2 regions of the Shewanella sp. cp20 genome follow, and region 2 is predicted to be linked to the other one. Evidence: predicted binding sites of a transcription regulator. Region 2 holds the regulator's gene; the other holds the start of a gene.

Region 1 (7,180 bases), on a different contig from region 2:
CAGACAGGTTAAGTCATACGTAAATCGCTGTGAAAACCAAGGGAAAAGAGTTGCTCAGGTATTGATTATTGCCCCTAGTTTTTCTCAGGATTTTGTTGAAAGTGCTGAAATGGATACCGAAATTAATATCTCACTATTGGAAGCTGAAGGATTGAAGATGATCTATGACGCTTACAGATCTCGCCGTAATCCTAAGTTTTCGGCAAAGTTGTTAACCAAAGGTGGCTTATTAAAGGCAGAGTTGATTGCAAAAAATATCTAGGTGTTGGATTTTTAATGCTGGATTGGTAATTTTTGTAAGTTGCAACTATTCATCTCAATGAGGGTTAAAGCTACAGCAATTCCCCATCGAAGTTGCCGAAATACGCAGATGAAAATGCCGTGTGCCCATCATGGATGATGGTCAAGGCTCGGGGGGACAGGAGTCCCATTCGAGTCGTTAGGCGATTTTTATTGGAGTATGAGGACAAACAACTTCGTCAGGGGCGGCAGGGGAGATGCAAGAGGGGGATTGCTGTTGATCCCCTTCTTGCTCGGGTGTGGGTTGAAGACCCACGACTTACCTCGGCCGCAAGGCCGTATGGATTCGTGAGGCCAAGTTTAACTGAAGCCTGACTTAAGCCTTGAATTTCTATAAGCTGTGTTCTGTCTGTTTTGCTGTAAGTGTTGAGTTGTCTCAATCTTATGCTGCAATTATAAGGATGTATTCACCTGTAAAGTGGTGACTAGTGGGTATAAATAAGGAGGTTTTATGGCTAAAGAACCAGAGAGTAAAAGACTGAATAGCGTTGGGCTAACTCTTTATATCGCTATGGCGAGTATTATCCTATCTGGGATGATATTTTCTAGTCTGTATCCCAGCTCGTTTTTGGGCATTATCACTCAAAGTCTCCTAAATTCGATAGTTTATGCTCTGGTTGTGGCTATTCCTTTTATTGTTCTTGAAAGGTTTTTAGCCCAAAAAGATATCCTGTTAGTTACCAATGACCAGGGTGACTGACCCCTTCAGAATAGGTTAGATGCTACAACAAGTCCCCATTGAAGTTGCCGGAGTGGATTGCAGAAAATCACGTGATTGAGGCATGGATGCCGAAATAGTCTCAGATGAGCCATGGATGGCGAATATGAGGCGATAGGGATTTTCAAAAAGACACGAAGGATTACAACTTCGTCTGGGGCGGCAGGGGAGATGCAAGAGGGGGATTGCTGTTGATCCCCTTCTTGGTCGGGTGTGGGTTGAAGACCCACGACTTACCTCGGCCGCAAGGCCGTATCCACCAAGCGGTGTGAAATGGAACCCCACGACTAACCTCGGCCGTAAGGCTGTATAGGCAAGCTAAGTGAAGACTGGCAGGCTTCGAGTGCTAGCCAAGCAAAGCTTGGCTCATCAAAGCGTAATAAGGTTTACGCAGTAACCCTCTCCACTAAATATCGTAATCCAACACCGGTGCCAACCACCGCTCGGTTTCCTCCACACTCATCCCCTTACGTTTGGCATAATCCTCCACCTGATCTTTACCTATGTTGGTCACGCCGAAGTAACGTGACTGCGGGTGGGCGAAGTACCAGCCGGAGACGGCGGCGGTGGGGAACATGGCGTAGCTCTCGGTGATCTTGAGATCTATGGTCTCGTCGGGCTTAAGCAGCTCCCACAGCAGGCCTTTCTCCGTGTGATCCGGGCAGGCGGGGTAGCCGGGAGCCGGGCGTATGCCCTTGTATTTCTCGCGGATCAGCGCCTCGTTATCCAGGTTCTCGTCGGCGGCGTAGCCCCAGAACTCCTTACGCACCCGTTCGTGCATCCGCTCGGCGAAGGCCTCGGCCAGACGGTCGGCCAGACACTTGAGCATGATGGCGCTGTAGTCGTCGTGGTTGGCTTCGAAGCGGGCCACATGCTCGTCGATGCCGTGGCCGGCGGTGACGGCGAAGCCGCCCATGTAGTCGGCGACGCCCGAGTCTTTCGGTGCGACGAAGTCGGCGAGACAGAAGTTGTCGTTGCCCACCCGCTCTATCTGCATCCGCAGATGGTGGGTGGTCATCTCGAGTTCGCTGCGTGATTCATCCTTGTAGATCTCGATATCATCGAAGTTGACCGTGTTGGCAGGGAAGAGGCCGATGACCGCCTTCGCCGTGAGCCACTTCTCATTGATTATGGTGTTGAGCATTGCCTTGGCATCTTGGTAGAGCTTGCGCGCCTCTTCGCCCACCACCTCGTCGTCGAGGATCTTGGGGAAGTGACCGTGCAGTTCCCAGCTACGGAAGAAGGGGGTCCAGTCGATGCGATCGACCAGGTCTTCCAGCGGGTAGTCATTAAACACCTGTCTGCCGAGCCGATTCGGCACGAAAGGCTTATGGCTCTGCCAGTCCTGCTGGCAGCGGTTCTCCCGCGCCGCCTCAATAGAGACTATCTGCTTGCGCTTGGCCTGTGAGTTACGCTTGTCGCGCATCTCCTGGTATTCGTCATAGGCGGCGTCTATGGTCGCCTGACGTGTGTCATCGTTGATCAGCTTGGCCACCATGGGCACGGCGCGTGAGGCGTCGGCGATATAGATGGCGCCCTCGGGTGCATGGGGGGCGATTTTCACCGCGGTGTGGATCTTAGAGCAGGTGGCGCCGCCTATGATGGAGGGGACATTCAACCCCGCCTTATGGAAAGCTTTCACATTGTGCACCATCTCATCCAGACTCGGGGTGATCAGCCCCGACATGCCGATGATATCGACATTTTCCGCCTTGGCGACCTCGATGATCTTCTCGACCGGCACCATGACGCCGAGATCCACCACCTCATAGCCGTTACAGGCCAGCACCACGCCGACGATGTTCTTGCCTATGTCGTGCACATCACCCTTTACCGTGACCATGAGGATCTTGCCGTTGGACTGGCCTTCGACCTTCTCGGCCTCGATGAAGGGGTTAAGATAGGCCACGGCCTTCTTCATCACCCGCGCGGATTTCACCACCTGGGGCAGGAACATCTTGCCCGAGCCAAACAGATCGCCCACCACGTTCATGCCGTCCATCAGCGGGCCCTCGATCACGTCCAACGGACGGCTGGCCTGCTGGCGTGCCTCTTCGGTGTCCTGGTCGATAAACTCTGTGATCCCCTTGACCAGCGCGTGCTCCAGACGCTTGTTGACCGGCCAGCTGCGCCACTCGAGATCTTCCTTCTTGGCGCCCGCCGCACCATCGCCACGATATTGCTCGGCGATCTCAAGCAGTTGTTCTGTGTTGTTTGAATCTTTAACTGGGCAGGGCAGGTTTTGCACCACTGCCTCCACCTTGGCCTTTAGCTCAGGGTCGATATCGTCATAGATCGCCAGCTGTCCGGCGTTGACTATGCCCATGTCCATTCCCGCCTGAATGGCGTGATAGAGGAACACGGCGTGGATCGCCTCACGTACCGGGTTGTTGCCGCGGAAGGAGAAGGAGACGTTAGACACGCCGCCTGAGATCATCGCATGGGGCAGGGTGCGCTTGATCTCGCGCGTGGCCTCGATGAAGTCCACCGCATAGTTGTCATGCTCGTCGATGCCGGTGGCGATGGCGAAGATGTTGGGGTCGAAGATAATATCTTCCGGCGGGAAGCCTACCTTATCCACCAATACCCTGTAGGCGCGGGTACAGATCTCTATCTTGCGCGCCTTGGTATCGGCCTGGCCGACTTCGTCGAAGGCCATGATGATGGCCGCGGCGCCGTAGCGCTTCACCAGGGTGGCCTGCTCGATAAACTTCTCTTCACCCTCCTTGAGGGAGATGGAGTTGACCACGCCCTTGCCCTGGATGCACTTGAGCCCGGCCTCGATCACCTCCCATTTGGAGGAGTCGATCATGATGGGCACCCGGCTGATGTCCGGCTCGGAGGCGATAAGGTTGAGGAACTTCTGCATCACCTCGACGCCATCGAGCATGCCTTCATCCATGTTGATGTCGATGATCTGGGCGCCGTTCTCCACCTGATCCCGGGCGACCGACAGGGCCTCTTCATATTCGCCCGTCTTGATAAGCCTGAGAAACTTGGCCGAGCCGGTGACATTGGTACGCTCACCCACGTTCACAAACAGGGAGTCGGCGTCTATGGTCAGTGGCTCAAGGCCCGACAGGCGACAGGCCACCGGCAGATTCGGCAATTGACGGGCGCTATGCTTGATGACGGCAGCGCGTATCGCCTTGATATGTTCCGGTGTAGTGCCACAGCAGCCGCCGATGATGTTGAGCAAGCCTTCCTGGGCCCAGGGGCCAATGACCTCGGCCATCTGCTCCGGCGTCTCGTCGTAGCCGCCAAACTCGTTGGGTAGGCCTGCGTTGGGGTGGGCCGACACATAACACTCGGCGATCTTCGACAGCTCCTCGACATAGGGGCGCAGCTCCTGTGGCCCCAGGGCGCAGTTGAGGCCGATAGACAGCGGCTTCACATGGCGCAGCGAGTTGTAGAAGGCTTCAGTGGTTTGCCCCGTTAGGGTACGGCCCGAGGCATCGGTAATGGTGCCCGAGATCATCACCGGCAGGCGCTGGCCCAGCTGGTCGAACAGGGTCTCGATGGCAAACAGCGCCGCCTTGGCGTTGAGGGTATCGAAGATGGTCTCCACCATGATGATGTCGGCGCCACCTTCGATAAGGGCCTGGGTCGATTCCAGGTAGGCCGCTACCAAGTCGTCGAAATAGATGTTGCGATAGCCAGGGTCGTTGACATCCGGGCTAATGGAACAGGTGCGGTTGGTGGGGCCGAGTACCCCGGCGACATACACCTCGCGGCCGGTCTCGGCGGCGACTTCATCGCAGGCGGCGCGGGCCAGACGGGCACCTTCGAGGTTGATCTCCTTCGACAGGTCCTGCATCTCATAGTCGGCCATGGCCACGCGGGTGGCGTTGAAGGTGTTGGTCTCTATGATATCGGCGCCGGCCAGCAGGTAATCCTTGTGGATCTGCTTGATCAGCTCGGGTTGGGTCAGTACCAGCAGGTCGTTGTTGCCCTTGAGATCGCAGGGCCACTGCTTGAAGCGCTCGCCGCGAAAGTCGGCCTCTTCGAGTTTGTGGTTCTGGATCATGGTGCCCATGGCGCCGTCGAGGATCAAAATTTCCTTATTGAGCCGCGCGCGGATCGCATCGTTAATCTGCCTTACGTTTCGAACGGGGGATTGGGTCGCCATAACTTTTACCTACTTCAACTGACCTGTGCCTAATCTGACTCTTCTTAAGGGCTCTGCCTGAGGGTCGACGTTTTATTTTACTTTTGGATGTATAAACGTATAGACGTCTATACTAATCGACTTATAATACTCAGGGCAAGTCAAAAGAGTATAGGGGAAGGTGCGAACAGGTCCCATGTGCTCTGCGCCGGCTTACAGACCTAGATGCAAGGCGTGGTTCGCAGCAAATGGCTCAAGTCCTTTGTAAGAAGCACAACATAGCAGATAGGCTTGTAAGCCACGCCCTTCGGGGCTTTCACAGCAACCGGCTCTCTGCGTTATCTGACTTGGACAGGCCCCGGCATGCCCTGCGTCAGACGCCTTGAACGCCAATTGCTGTGTAAGCCAGAGTACTATGACGACTTATTCGCAACTTCCCTAAGCTTAAATCTGGTTTTACTTCGAGGGAGACGGGGCGCTGGGTGTAAGGGTTAAGGCGCTGTGGTCTTATCCGAAAGCTTGATTATTTTGAAAGTTTTTCAATACCTTATTCATCTTTCATTGCCAAGCGAGTCTCCCTGGGCGTATGCTGATAACGACTCAACTTGAAAAGGTTTAATGCTGGGGTTATGACGCAAACGACACTCTATTTGATGCGCCACGGTGAATGCGAAGGCGGCAACCTGCTTCGCGGACACAGCGATCAACCGCTTACCGAGATAGGTTTCGCCCAGATGCAGCTGGCCTATGCCAAGCTGCCCGAGGCGGTAGACAGGGTGATCAGCTCGCCGCTGTCTCGCTGCCGGGTATTTGCCGAGCATCTGACCAGCAAGAATCAGGTCAAGGTGGCGCTGGACGCCGGATTGAAGGAGGTTTACTTCGGCCGCTGGGACGGTCAGCCGATTCCTGAGCTGCATGCAGACCATGGCGCCGAGCTCACCGCCTACTGGCAAGACCCTTGGGCCAATCCATTGCCCGAGGGCGAGCCCATGGCGGCGTTCGAACAGCGTGTCGACGAGGTGGTCGAGCAACTTGTGCACCAGCACAGCGGCGAGACGCTCTTGCTCATCACCCACGGTGGAGTGATTCGTCACCTGATGGCCAAGGCGCTCGGAGTCGAGCGCGCGGTGGGTTTCTATACCCGCTTGAGTCTGGATTACGCCAGCGTGGTCAAGGTAAGCCATTACCGCGATAAGACGGGAGAAAGTTTCTGGCGTCTGCACTGGCATGATGCCGAGTGAGTCCGGCCTTGTGTCGGCGGCAAAATTTAGCATAATAACCGGGCACAGGGACCGCCTGCGCCGGGAGTATGGTGTCGAGATCGCTAAGGCGAGAACTCGGACTTAATAGGGAATTGGGGAAGGCCGAGCGCCGCTAGCCCAAACTGTGCCCGCAACTGTGAGTGTGCCCGCCAACTGGTATTATCCTTTGGCCGCCACGAGTCAGGATACCTGCCTACTCTCTAACCACTATCTCAAGCGGGTGACTTGAGGGAAGCAAAAGATGAAGAATTCCTCGGGGCCGCAACAGGCCCAAGGGCGATGGCGCCTCGGCGTGAGTCGTTCGGAGGGCGTGTAGTTGAACGCCCGCACAGATCAAGATCCACTCCCCGCGCATGACCTTGGCGATGGCATAGGCGACGGCTTATATAATGGCTTAGACGCGAAGGTGGCGCTGTCGGTGCGCGACCTCGGCTGGTGCTGCGGCGAGCGCGCCATACTGTCCCAGGTGAACCTGGCGCTGCCCGAGGGCAAGATGCTGGGGATCATAGGCCCCAACGGCGCCGGTAAGTCCAGCCTGCTGCGTTGCCTCTATCGTTTTCTCACCCCGAGCCAGGGGGAGATCACTCTGTTTGGTCAGCCCATTGCCAGCCTGAGTGCCAGGGCCTTTGCCCGTGAGGTGGCCGTGGTGCTGCAGGATACGCCGCAACATTTCGATATGACAACGGCCCAGCTGGTGGCCCTCGGACTCACGCCTCACAAGCAGGCGTTCTCTCTGACGACCAAGGCTGACCGTCTAGCAGTGAGTCAGGCGCTGGAAACCGTAGGGCTTAA
Region 2 (7,180 bases):
ACCGATAGATAGGTAGGTTTTTGAACCACCAATGTTTTTCCAGTCGAAGTAGGCGCGTTCTACGCGGAGCCAGTCACCGCTGGTGTTACCACTGTTGGTGCCATCCATGGTGAATGAACGCCAGGAATCGAACACCTGCACGCCGGTAGAGTCTCCCCAGTTTTTATACATACTGAGACGACCGGCGAAGTTGACGTTATCCCATACCTTGGCCTTGAGGTTTAGTCTCAGGCGTGTGGTGTAGAAGATGTCGTTGTTAATGTCCTGAGTGGTCTTGGGCGCCAAGACGTAGGGCATCACGCCTTGCAGCATACCACTCTGGAAGGCGGCGGCCAGATCCGGGTTGGCCTGCATCATCTGTCCCAAGGGGGAGTTGGGATCGTTGGGCATACCAAAGGCACCAGACATAGCTTTTGCACCAAAATCATTGAAGTCTACCTTGATTGCAGGGTTCCAGGTGACATTTTGATAGTGCAATGAATGGGCCTTGGTACGGAAATCGCCAGTGAGTTGAATTCTATCGAGCGCGCTATGGCGTTCGTTTTTGTCGACACGACTGTTGATGTCTTCAATCTCTTCGGTGAGATCGGCAAGCTGTTGTTTAAGCTCGGCTAGTTTTTGTGCATCGCTATCGGCGGCATAGGCTGAGCCAGAGATGGCGAGTGCATTTGCGATGAGTATGGATAGTAGAGTACGCATGTGAATCTCTCCTTATGCGCTCGTTGGGGTTGTTGACGAGCGCACCGATAACAAGTCCGTGGTTAACCGCATGTCTGTGGCTGATCTGAGTCGGCCGCATGGTCATAGAGGAACTGTTGGATATCTAAACGATCCTTTTCAGAGAGCTTCTCGAAGACTTCCGGCTTTACTTTATGCATGTCACGTTTGAAGTAACGATCCCATTGGCTCATGGTCTTGCTCATAGGGGTCAGTTCACCGGCGGCATCGCCCTTGCTGTGGCAGGCTTTGCACTCTTTTTTATACAGGTGTTTCCCTTTCTTAGGGTTACCACCGTCGACGGCGTAGGCTTGTCCGCCAACTGTGAGGGCGAGGAGTATGCATGTAGCTATTTTGGCAACGTTTTTCATCATCATTTTCCTTAATCGCTACTCTGAGCGATTTATTAACCTGAAACAAAATGCTTGTTTCTTGTTGGAAAATTTACCAAAAGGGAGTAGTTGTAAACTTGATGTTGATCACTTTCATGAAAAAAATCTAATTGATAAAAATATCATGGATATAAATCTAATGAATATTTTATAAGGTTATGAAATTTAATGGTTTTGTGCTTTGTTGGTTGGTGCGCTGTGTTTCTGGTATCGCTATAAAAGTGCCAAGGCAGATCACACTTTATTATTTAAGTTATCTCTAAATGGGTATTCTTGGCTGTGTTTGTATTGCATAGGCGTCTGTGTAGGGGATAAGGCTGCCTACCGAATCGACAGGATTTATATGTGTGGATAGGCGCGACAAAATAATTTGAAAAAAAGTGTTTAAACCTCAGGTTTGGAGCGCACTTTTTTGTTGTCTTAGTCTATCTTTAAAGACGACTCGGGTAGCTTCCTGAGCGAGAACAAAAATAATGAACAGGGTGAATGAGATGAAATACCTTAGCTTGGTCATCGCGGTGTTATTGTCTGGTAGTGCCTCTCTGGCGTCTGCCGCTTCTCTCTACAACGAGGCTCGCAGTGATGCCATGGGCGGAACCGGGGTGGCGGCCTCAAACCGTGAGGGGGCCGCCTTTATTAACCCCGCCTTATTAGCCATTCATGCGCCCAAGTATTCCGGCGGCGCGGTGATGTTGCCCGTGCTCGGTGCCGAGGTGGCAGATGTCGATAACCTGACCGACAAGTTCGATGCCCTGCAGGACTCCTATGACGGCCTAGAGGCGGCCATCAATGCCAGTGATGTGGCGGGCATTACCAATTATCGCGACATGCTGGTTGCCGATCTAAGATCTCTCGATGGTGAAAATGCCTATGCCAGCGTGGGCCTGGGGTTTTCTGTGGTCTTGCCAACCAAGCGCATGCCTATGTCTATTTTTTATAAGACCTATATCGATGCGGTGAGTGTGGCGGTGATCGAGGAGAGTGATATCGATACCCTGACCGATTTGGATCCCAACAACCCGCCCCAGGTGACGGATCTGGACTCTCAAGGGGCCGTGGTTGCCGGGGCTATCTCAGAGATCGGGGTAGCCCTGAGCTTCCCGCTATCGATTGTGAACATGCCGGTGGCCGTCGGTATCTCCCCCAAGCTACAGCGTATCGATACCTATAACTATGTGGTGAGTGCCAACAACTTCGATGCCGATGATTTCGATGACAGCAAGTACCGCAACGATGATACCGTGGCAAACTTGGATATTGGCGTTGCCATTCAACCCATGGATGGCGTGACTCTGGGCTTGTCTGGGCGCAACCTGGTGAGTCAGAAGGTCGATACCGTGGAGGCTCTGGGACGTCAGTTTACCTATCGGGTCGAGGCCTTATATACCTTAGGTGTTGCCTATGACTGGGACAATTTCAGCCTGACCACAGATGTGGATCTCAATAGTCATAAACGTTTCGATGAGATAGGCGAAACTCAATACTGGCGACTGGGCGGTGAGATGCGGGCGACCGATTGGCTGGCGTTGCGTGTCGGCTATCGCCACGACATGAAAGATACCAGCAGTAACCTCTATACCCTGGGCACAGGCTTTACCATAGGCCGTTCTTTTAATCTGGACCTTACCGGATTAGTGGGTACAGATGACGCCGTTGGCGGTGTGATTCAGACCTCGTATCATTTCTAACGACTCATCTTTAAATAATGTCAAAGGCCGGCGATGATGCCGGCCTTATCTTTTTCCTTTCTCTTTAAAGCAGGGCGCTAAGGGATTTTAGCGCCAGCAAGATAGCGCTCAGACTACAGAGTACCAGAGTCATGATGCGGGTCTTGTTTTTGTCTATGCGTCCTACCAGGCGATTAGCCACCAGATAACCGAGCAGCACTGAGGGAAGCAGCAGCGCCGAGCAATAGAAATGGTGCAGGGTCAGCAGGCCGGTGAGGCCTAAGATAACAATCGCAATGGTGGAACTAAAGATGAAGAAGGCCGATAGTGCCGCCCGAAACTGTTTGGCGTCTTTGCCCGAGAGCAAAATGGCCAGTGGTGGTCCGCCGATGGCAGCAACATTGCCGAAGATGCCGGAGATCACCCCGGCGATAAACAGGCTGCGACGGTTAACGACCAGGTTGAGCCGCAGCAGACTGAGCAGCACGGCGATGGCCACTATGATGGCGATGGTTATGCCCAGTATGGCCTGAGGCGCGAGCAGGAGCAGGCCCGCACCGATAAAGCCGCCGGGGATCCTCCCCAGTAGGGCATACTGTAGCCCGTTGAATTCCAGGGCGCCACGCTCGCGCAGCAGGGTCAGCAGCGCAATAGAGAAGCCCATCAGAATGACGGGGGCCGGCACCAGTGACGGCTCGATAAGATAGAGGAGCGGCGCGGCAACTACCGCCATGCCAAAGCCGATGAGGCTCTGGGTAAGGGCACCGACGAAGACGATGAGTGAGGAGAGCGCCAGAATATGGGGATCGAGTGGAAGTGCAGGCACTGGGATGTTCCAGATAAAAGTTGAAAACTAAAGAGGGATCGCTAAGCGATCCCTCTATCGATTCGTGTATGAGTGGATTATTCCATCTCTTCCCACTCTATGCCCATCTCGGTCATCAGGCGTTTGACTTCGGCTGGGATGCTATCGGGTTTGTCTTTAGACAGGTCATCGTCTTGGGGAAGTGGCTGACCAGTGTAGGCGTGCAGGAAGGCCTCGCATAGCAGCTCGCTATTGGTGGCGTGACGCAAGTTGTTGACCTGGCGCCGAGTGCGCTCGTCGGTTAACACCTTAAGCACCTTTAGAGGAATGGAGACAGTAATTTTTTTTACCTGCTCATTCTTCTTACCATGTTCAGCATAGGGGCTGATATAATCGCCATTCCACTCAGTCATTGACTCACCTGTAAATTCTAAAATTCGGTGCAGATTTTAAACCCTTACAAATTACAGTCAAATTATTGCCTCGAATTTTTGGTAAATGCAAATAGATTTCTAAATGTTTGGACGTCTAAACGTCTAAAAGTTGTTGACGCTCACTATCTGCTTAGGTACATTTAGACGTCCAGACATCCCTTTTGTCTAAGATGCCTGCCCGGATTCATATTGAGGAGTTGAAGATGACAGCGCGTAAACTAGCCACCGCCGCCGTAAGACGAGGCATAGAGTCAGACACTCAGCACGGTGCCGTGGTGCCGCCTATCTATCTGTCGACAAACTACTCGTTTGAAGGGCATCAGCAACCGCGGGATTTCGATTACAGCCGTTCCGGCAACCCGACCCGTTCTATTCTGGGGGAGGCAATTGCCGAGTTGGAGCAGGGGGCGAGCGGCGTGGTGACCTGTACTGGCATGGCGGCCATCACCCTAGTGACCAGCCTGCTTGGGCCGGAGGATCTACTGGTGGTGCCACACGATTGCTATGGCGGCAGCTATCGACTCTTCACCAATTTGGCTAAAAAGGGCGCCTTTAGGCTTCTGGTGGTGGATCAAACCGATGAGCGAGCGCTTGAGCTGGCACTGGCTCAGTCGCCTAAGATGGTGTGGCTGGAGACGCCTTCTAATCCGCTGCTGAGAGTGGTGGATATTCAGGCCATCGCCCAGGCGAGCCATAAGGTCGGCGCCCAGGTCGTGGTGGACAACACCTTCCTCTCTCCCGTATTACAACAGCCATTACTGCTTGGTGCCGACATTGTGGTGCACTCGACCACTAAATATATCAATGGTCACAGTGACGTGGTGGGCGGCGCCGTGGTGGCGAAAGACCCTGAGATCGGTGAGCTACTGCACTGGTGGTCAAATACCCTGGGCCTGACGGGGTCGGCCTTCGACAGCTACCTGACCCTGAGAGGACTGAGAACCCTGTCGGTACGTATTCGTGAACATCAAGCCAACGCTCAGAAGGTATTGGCGCTGCTTTGTGACCACAAGGCGGTGGAAAAAGTGTATTATCCGGGGCTTGCCGAGCATCCTGGCCACGAAATTGCTGCCCGACAGCAGAAGGGATTCGGCGCTATGCTCAGTTTTGAATTAAAAGGTGGCGAATCGGCACTCGTTGCCTTTTTAGATGCGTTACAATACTTCTCGGTAGCCGAGAGCCTGGGGGGCGTTGAGAGTCTGGTGGCGGTGCCCGCAACCATGACCCATAGAGCCATGGACCCAGAGGCGCGCCGCGAGGCGGGCGTTAAAGATACCCTGATCCGTTTGTCAGTGGGCATTGAAGATGGCGAGGATCTGGTGGCAGATATTCTTGCGGGTTTAGAAGCGGCTATCGCGGTAAGTAGTTAAAGGGTTTGAGGAGCAGATAATGACACGATGTCATTTGCATAAGTTTGGTGGTTCTAGTTTAGCGGATGCAGATTGTTACCGCCGCGTCGCCCACATTTTACTGACCCATGGCCATAGCGATGATCTCATCGTGGTGTCGGCCGCGGGTAAGAGTACCAATTTCCTATATCGTTTGCTGGAGCTGTGCGACACAGATCAGCTGTGGCAGGAAGAGTTACAGGTGCTGGTGAGTTACCAGCAGAATCTGATCGAGCAGCTGCTCTCCAACGAGCAGGCCCGTAGCCTGAGAGAGCGCCTAGCAACCGACAAGTCGCAACTTAGCAGCCTGTTGTCGCTCGATGAGCTTAACGATTATCAACGTAACCAGGTGGTGAGTTTCGGCGAGCGCTGGTCTTCGCGTCTGCTGGCGGCATTACTGCGTGAGTCTGGCGTGGCGGCGCTTGATGTGGATGCCCGCACCCTGTTGGTGGCCGACGAAGGTGCCGTGCCGCAGATCCGAATCGGCGAGTCGCGCCAGAAGGTACAGGCCCTGATTGAGGCCCACCCTCAAGAGCGTCTGGTTATCACCGGCTTTATCTGCGCCAATGAGCAGGGCGATACCCTATTGCTCGGCCGTAACGGCTCAGATTTTAGTGCAACCTTGCTAGCCAGCCTGGCCGATATCGAACGTGTCACCATCTGGACAGATGTCGAGGGGGTGTTTAACGCCGACCCTAACCGGATTAACGATGCCAAGTTGCTCAAGAGCATGTCGCTCACCGAGGCGAACCGCCTGGCGCACCTTGGCTCTCCCGTGCTACACAACCGTACCCTGCAGCCGCTGTTCGATACCGAGGTCAGCCTGGCGGTGCGTTCAAGCTATGCGCCCCATACTGATTTTACCTTGATCGCGCCTAAGAGCTCCTCGGCCAGCGCCCCGGTTGTCACCAGTCTGTCCAGCGTCAGTCTGTTTAGCCTGACCATAGCGGTCGAACTGCCTCAGCTGCTGGCCTGTTTTGCCCAGGCAGGTTTGACGCCGCTGGCCTACTGGTCACTGGCGCATGGCCGCGCCGAGCTGGCCTTTACCCATGAGAATCAGAAGCAGGCCCAGGCCATCTTCGAGGCCAAACGTAGCGAGCTGGGCATAGACGAGTTACAGCTTCGTGACGATCTCGGCCTGGTGGCTCTGGTGAGCGCCGATGCCAGTCTCTATCGCCGCGGCTTCTCGCGCCTGCTGAGCCGTGAGGCGCACCCTCTGTGCAACGACGGCCTGAGCCTAGTGACCCTGGTGCCAAAGGCGCAGGTGAACCTCTTAACCCAGAAAGTGCATAGACGCTGCGCCGGTCCGCGTAAGCGTATCGGTGTGCTGTTGCTGGGCATAGGCAACATAGGCGAAGCCTGGATCGATCTCTTCAAGCGTGCCCGTCCCGTGCTCAATAAGGAGCTGGAGGTCAGCGTCGAGTTGGTGGGACTGCTGAGTTCGAAGAAGGCCCTGCTCAGCGAGACTGATATCGATCTCAACAGCTGGCAACAGGCGTTCGACGAGCGGGGCACGGCTTGGCAGTACTCCCATCTGTTCGAGCAGTTGCAGGCGCTAAATTGCGATGAGTTGATCGCCCTGGACATTAGTGCCAGCGCCGATCTGACTCTGCAGTATCCAGAATTTTTTGCCCGCGGCATCCATATCGTCAGCGCCAACAAGTTGGCAGGCTCTGGGCCTTTGGCCTTCTACCAGGAGCTAAAACAGCAACTGGGCAATCGTCGTCTGTTCTGGCGTTATAACGCCAGCTGCGGTGCAGGCTTACCCGTGCAACAC

Evidence for each region. Region 2 encodes MetJ, which represses methionine synthesis genes. Its sites were predicted from a motif close to TAGACGTCTAGACGTCTA; they were not measured.
Region 1: the regulator MetJ is predicted to act here: its motif matches at 5,240-5,257, upstream of metH (methionine synthase).

The regions. Positions count from the first base shown of each region.
Region 1 covers NZ_JPII01000007.1:179,961-187,140, forward strand. Annotated here, with positions in the region: gene DB48_RS01125 (hypothetical protein) at 1-262, shown strand, start outside; gene DB48_RS01130 (hypothetical protein) at 752-1,000, shown strand; gene metH (methionine synthase) at 1,425-5,147, opposite strand; gene DB48_RS01140 (histidine phosphatase family protein) at 5,756-6,367, shown strand; cobalamin riboswitch at 6,419-6,599, shown strand; gene DB48_RS01145 (ABC transporter ATP-binding protein) at 6,759-7,180, shown strand, end outside.
Region 2 covers NZ_JPII01000006.1:8,730-15,909, forward strand. Annotated here, with positions in the region: gene DB48_RS00160 (DUF3373 domain-containing protein) at 1-699, opposite strand, end outside; gene DB48_RS00165 (c-type cytochrome) at 762-1,091, opposite strand; gene DB48_RS00170 (conjugal transfer protein TraF) at 1,601-2,797, shown strand; gene DB48_RS00175 (sulfite exporter TauE/SafE family protein) at 2,862-3,602, opposite strand; gene metJ (met regulon transcriptional regulator MetJ) at 3,680-3,994, opposite strand; gene metB (cystathionine gamma-synthase) at 4,219-5,385, shown strand; gene DB48_RS00190 (bifunctional aspartate kinase/homoserine dehydrogenase II) at 5,405-7,180, shown strand, end outside.